2 linked regions of the Arachidicoccus terrestris genome follow. The main gene of each other region encodes a partner of the protein of the gene in region 2 in a complex. Links are inferred from orthologs where the notes say so. Each region holds a gene or a part of one and is shown on either strand. Other genes may lie near its edges. The genes, in order: metK and groL.

Region 1 (3,173 bases), 1.9 Mb from region 2 along the record:
CGGCCTGATCCCAATATTGAGCATTCCCTTAAAGGTCTTATCGTCTTCCGTTCTGACCAGCACCGCATACACACCATTTGCAGGTAATAATTTATCTGCCTCAGGCACATGAATATTAGCAGTCGGATAACCTATTTTGCGGCCCAACTGATTGCCCTTTACGACCTGACCGGAGAGTGTATAAGGATGGCCCAGTAAGTCCAGTGCCTTTCCAACATCACCTCCTTTAATGGCACCTCTGACAGCAGTGGAGCTGATGGTCACTTCATCCAGTACCTTTCCGGGTATTTCCAGGACGGCAAACTGATGCACCTTACCGTAGTGCTCCAGGGTCGTATAATCTCCCTTGCGGTCTTTCCCGAACTTATGATCATATCCGATAATGACCACTTTAGGATGAAGTTTTGCAATCAGAAAATCCTCCACGTAGGACGCTGCAGTCTGACTGGCAAAATCTTTATTAAAAGGTACCACCACAACATGATCAATTCCATATGACTCCAATAAATGTAACTTCTCTGATAAGGTTGTCAGTAACAGTAAAGGAGATTGTTCTTTATGTACTATTTTTCTCGGGTGCGGATAGAAGGTGACGATTACTGTTTCTCCGTCTATCTTAGCCGCTTCCATTTTTAATTGATCGATTATTTTCTGATGGCCCAGATGCACGCCATCAAAGGTGCCAATCGTAATGACGGCATTTTTTATAGGCGGTAAATTTTGTATATCACGATATACATGCATAATGTCAGATTAATCAGATTCAGCCTGTTCACGGCAGTCTTACTTCGTGCGAAAATACAAAAAAACCGGTGCTTTCAGAATAATTGCTGAAGAACACCGGTTCTTATTTTTAAGCCTGCATTGTCTGTAACGACAACCTTGCTATTTAATTTTAAACGCTTTCTTTACTTTGCTGACATAGTCAAGCTTCTCCCAGGTAAATAATTCTACTTTCTTTTTAACCTTTTTACCATCGGGGGAAGTAAATTCTTTGGTAACAGTTTCTGTTTGCCTGCCCATATGTCCGTAGGCAGCCGTCTCACTGTATATCGGGTTTCTGAGTTTTAGGCGGGTCTCAATAAAATAAGGGCGCATATCAAAGATCCCTTCCACTATTTTAGATATCTCTCCATCTGTTAATTCAACATTAGCCGTCCCATTTGTATTGACGTATACTCCCATCGGTGCCGCGACCCCAATTGCATAAGATACCTGCACCAGCACTTCATCTGCTATACCAGCAGCAACGAGATTTTTTGCTATATGGCGGGTTGCATAGGCTGCAGAACGGTCTACCTTGCTTGGGTCCTTCCCACTGAAGGCTCCACCGCCATGTGCACCTTTGCCACCATAGGTATCCACGATGATCTTACGGCCTGTAAGACCGGTATCTCCATGTGGACCTCCGATCACAAACTTTCCGGTTGGATTGATATGATATTTGATATTCCCGTTAAAAAAATGCTTATAGGCCGGATATTTTTTGATCATCCTTGGGATCAAAATGGTTTTGATATCTTTTTCTATTTTAACCAGCATCTTGGCTTCAGTATCAAAATCATCATGCTGGGTAGAGATCACAATGGAGTCTATCCGAACAGGTTTGTTATTATCGTCATACTCCAGTGTAACCTGGCTTTTAGCGTCAGGACGAAGGTATTTAATAGCTTTGTTTTCTCTGCGCAGAGCGGCCAGTTCAATAAGTAGCGAATGGGCAAGATCCAATGCGAGCGGCATGTAGTTTTCAGTTTCATTGGTCGCATACCCGAACATCATTCCCTGATCACCTGCTCCCTGGTCTTCTTTTTTCTTTCGGTCAACCCCCTGATTGATATCTGCTGATTGTTCGTGGATAGCAGAGAGCACACCACAGCTGTTTGCTTCAAACATGTAATCACTCTTGGTATACCCGATTTTACGAATAACACCTCTTGCAATTTCCTGTACGTCCAGATAAGCGCGGGACTTTACCTCACCTGCCAGAACTACCTGTCCGGTAGTCACCAAAGTTTCGCAAGCCACTTTACTATTAGGATCAAAAGCCAGAAAATTATCAATTAGGGCATCAGAAATCTGATCGGCCACTTTATCCGGATGTCCTTCTGATACACTCTCAGAAGTGAATAAATAAGGCATCTTCAATATTGTTTTTAGGTCAATTAAAAATAATAACTACTCTTTGATTGGCGAATATACAATATGCAATTGTAATTTACGCGTAGAATTTGCGGGACCTTTCACCCGGATATGACCTATTGAAGGATAGTTGAGAGGCAACAGCGAACCACTGGAGGTGGAAGTCCCAATACTGATATACTGGCCCAGTGAAGGTGCATAAAGTGTGTCCCCACTACCAGGGCTGTATATATCCAGCGGTTTGTTGGTGGTTTTACCCAATATTACATTTTGTACATAATGAGTAATACGAAGCTGGTATCTGTAGATAGAATCTACTACCTGATCCGGATCCGGCACTTTGACAGGGTAACTGCCTAAGCTGCTAATAGAGGAAGCATCCGTCGCATAGTAATAGCTCAGGCCTGTGCTTAACGTCGTCGGAGAAACATCGCCTGTCAAATTCTCTCTGCGATGATTCGCAGAATCAAAAGCAGCCACAAAAAGGTTTGGTGGTTCAAGAAGATTGCCCGCAGCATCATTTTGATCATTATCTCCATGCAGGATCAGTTCTGCCTTATACACTAAAGATGCGGGGAATTTTTCAAGGTCAGGCAGTTTCACGCGGGAATAAACACCCGGGGTAGCCTCAAAATAAAGATACGGGTCGCTGACAGTGGTATCCCCCATCGGCAAAGTTCCCTCAAGTGGTGTACCCGTTCTGTCTTTTTGAATATAATTAGAACTGGCGGAGCTGGCCGAAGGCCTGAAATAAGCGACCGTGGTGTCTTTTCCTGAACCGTCTCTATTAATATACGTATAATAAATGGCCAATTTGGTATTGGTACCACTTAGAATAATCGGCAATAATGCATTCCCTTTATTTTCCGGAACGATCTGAAAACCTTTGAAAGCCAACAGGAAGGTACTGTCAGTCTTATATTCATGATCAAAAGTATAGTCCTTCAGCAACTTGTTGCCGAAGTCATTTTTCAGTCGCAGGCGAAGTTGGTTGGTTGTCGTATCCCCGAATACTTTAACCGAGTCATTTGTCA
Region 2 (3,211 bases):
AATTCTTTCTGGGCTGGTCTGGATGATGGGCTGCCGCATTAAAATCATACCCTTTAGCTCTGTAGATTAATTTGGAAGGGTCCAGTTCAGGTTGGTTATTCAATAAATCCTGGGAAGGCAGCATCAGTCTGCTGAGCCTTTCCTGGATATCTTCATCGGCGTAATTGATCTTTTTAGCTTTGGACCAATCTACAGATGTATCACCTTCCTGAGAAACATGGACATAGCCCAGTATGGTAGCAGCAGTAGAATCCCTCACCCAATTTACGAATTGGTGGTATTGTGCGTTGGTGACCTCGTACTTATCCATCCAGAAACCATTGACGGATACGCTTGCTGTTCCTGCTCCTGCTGTTTCATTACTTCCAAGCGTAAATGAACCAGTGGGTACATAGACCATATTAGAAGGAAGATCCATCCCTTTTGGGCCTTTTTCATATTTAATGCCATGCACGACGCCGTCATCAGAAGCAGAGGCCCCGATGTTTTTTGTTTTACAGCTCCCCAAGCCAATCAGTATCAATAGGAAAGGTAATAATAAATGCGTTTTATGTCCAGTCATATAAGAGGGTCTACTGCATTGAAGCAGCTGTGATTTTGTTTAATTGTTGAATGCTGCAATACCTTATTTGCCCAGAAATACCGCCATTCAGTGGTATTTGTTGTTTAAAAACGCTTATTGTAATTTGTTTATTGTGTTGGACAGACGTGAAGATCCCGAAGAAAAATAGAATAGAACGAGACGGACGGGCCGGGACAATTTCTCGATCGGCAAGATAGAAAAAGGGCTGTCCTTAAATTTCTTCAGAACAGCCCTTCGATATTAGTGTTTTTTGAAATTAGTAGCCCATACCCATGGATGGATCAGGCATAGCCGGTGCCGCGGCTTTAGGCTCTGGCTTGTCGGCAATAACACATTCTGTGGTCAGGAGCATACCGGCAATAGATGCGGCATTTTCCAGAGCGATGCGTGTTACTTTGGTCGGATCGATCACCCCTGCCTTCAGTAAAGGCTCGAATACTTCAGTACGCGCGTTAAAACCGAAATCGGCTTTGCCTTCTTTAATGGTCTGTACGACGATAGATCCTTCTACGCCGGAGTTCTTAACAATCTGGCGGATAGGTTCTTCGATGGCACGTTTAATGATGGCGATACCGGTTGTTTCGTCAGCGTTGAGGCCTTTGAATTTTTCCAGAGCGGCAGTAGCACGGATATAGGCGACACCACCACCGGGTACGATACCTTCTTCCACAGCCGCACGGGTTGCGTGCAGGGCATCGTCAACGCGGTCTTTCTTTTCTTTCATTTCTACTTCAGTAGCAGCGCCTACATAAAGAACAGCTACACCACCGGCCAATTTAGCCAGGCGTTCCTGTAATTTTTCCTTATCATAGTCAGAAGTAGAGCTAGCCAGCTGAGATTTGATCTGAGCCACTCTGGCCTGGATATCTGCTTTTTTGCCTTTACCGTTAACGATAGTGGTATTATCTTTATTTATGGTAACGGAAGCAGCGCGGCCCATAGCAGGCAGGTCAGCGTTTTCCAGCGTGAAGCCCTGTTCTTCGCTGATTACGGTACCGCCGGTTAATACAGCGATATCCTGCAACATTTCTTTTCTGCGGTCACCGAATCCCGGAGCTTTTACAGCAGCCACTTTCAGCTGACCCCGTAATTTATTTACCACCAGTGTAGAAAGCGCTTCACCTTCCAGATCTTCTGCGATGATCAGCAGAGAAGCGGAAGACTGAACGATTTTTTCCAGCAAAGGCAGGATCTCTTTCAGATTAGAGATTTTCTTGTCAAAGATCAGGATGTAAGGGTTTTCTAACTCTACTTCCATTTTCTCTGTATTGGTCACAAAATAAGCAGAGATATAACCACGGTCAAACTGCATACCTTCTACCACATCTACAGTGGTCTCTGTACCTTTTGCTTCTTCAACAGTGATCACACCTTCTTTTCCTACTTTAGAAAAGGCCTGAGCGATCAGTTTGCCGATTTCATTGTCATTATTGGCAGAAATAGCCGCAACCTGTTCTATTTTTTTACTGTCGTTGCCTACTGTCTGGGATTGAGAACGCAGGTTTTCTACGATTTTACCTACGGCTTTGTCAATACCGCGTTTCAGGTCCATTGGGTTAGCGCCGGCAGCAACGTTTTTGAGGCCTTCTCCAATAATGGCTTGTGCCAGAACGGTAGCGGTAGTCGTACCATCACCTGCGATATCCGCAGTTTTGGAAGCTACTTCTTTTACCATCTGTGCACCCATATTTTCGATAGCGTCTTCTAATTCCACTTCTTTTGCAACGGTAACACCGTCTTTAGTAACGGAAGGAGCACCGAATTTCTTTTCAATAACCACGTTACGGCCTTTGGGGCCCAGGGTTACTTTTACTGCGTTGGCCAGGGTATCAACGCCTTTTTTCATCTTATTTCTGGCGTCTATATCAAAAAAGATCTGTTTTGCCATAATACTATATTAAACTTTATTGTTTACGAATTATTTTTAAAGAAGATTAAACGATCGCAACGATATCGCTCTCACGCATGATCAGGTACTGCTTGCCTTCGAATTCAATTTCCTGGCCAGCATATTTGCCATATAAAACTGCATCGCCGGCTTTAACTGTCAAAGGCTCATCTTTTTTGCCTGTTCCGACAGCGACTACTGTTCCACGCTGAGGTTTTTCTTTTGCTGTATCAGGAATAATGATTCCGCCGGCACTTTTGGTTTCGGCCGCTGCTGGCTGAATGATAACCCTGTCATGCAGTGGGGTTATGTTTAATTTTTTTGCCATAGAAAAAGTATTTAATGGTTTATGGTTAGAATATTTTTTCAAACAACTACTGGTTAGCAATTTTATTGCCATGGCAGGAGAATGGGTCAAAATTTCATTTAATGGCGGTCAAAAACTGACAAGAGGCTCATTTTGACGGGTAAAACTTGTCACTTTGCAAGTTTCAGGGCGAGAAGTGTGACAAAATTGCATATTTGGCATATCGATGAACAGGCCCGCTGTCCCATAATTGGGGGAAGCGTATATAGACATCGGCATTTTCGACCAGCAAAAAGGCTTGATTATAAAGATTATTCTATTGTGACCGGATGGCCATAATAAGACCGGAGGCTGTCTTTCAGGCGGATAGTATCTGTCGGTTTTACATTTTCCATAGCAACATAGAGCCGGTAGTGTTTTGCCCCGGCCACGT

Evidence for each region.
Region 1: the proteins of groL (region 2) and metK are in contact, whole or in part, in a cryo-EM structure (PDB 8P4O), measured with the Escherichia coli proteins. The link is inferred for Arachidicoccus terrestris from one-to-one orthologs.

The regions. Positions count from the first base shown.
Region 1 is NZ_CP083387.1:1,323,418-1,326,590, forward strand. What follows is about bases 13-2,850. They hold metK (methionine adenosyltransferase), read right to left. Parts: upstream 2,140-2,850; coding sequence 886-2,139; downstream 13-885. Other genes in these bases: K9M52_RS05300 (bifunctional riboflavin kinase/FAD synthetase), read right to left, coding at 13-744; K9M52_RS05310 (DUF4270 family protein), read right to left, coding at 2,176-2,850. Outside these bases: more of K9M52_RS05300, read right to left, coding at 1-12; more of K9M52_RS05310, read right to left, coding at 2,851-3,173. UniProt on the Escherichia coli protein: Catalyzes the formation of S-adenosylmethionine (AdoMet) from methionine and ATP.
Region 2 is NZ_CP083387.1:3,271,052-3,274,262, forward strand. Bases 156-3,031 are described here. They hold groL (chaperonin GroEL), read right to left. Parts: upstream 2,472-3,031; coding sequence 840-2,471; downstream 156-839. Other genes in these bases: porK (T9SS ring complex lipoprotein PorK/GldK), read right to left, coding at 156-562; K9M52_RS12755 (co-chaperone GroES), read right to left, coding at 2,518-2,799. Outside these bases: more of porK, read right to left, coding at 1-155; K9M52_RS12760 (hypothetical protein), read right to left, coding at 3,090-3,211.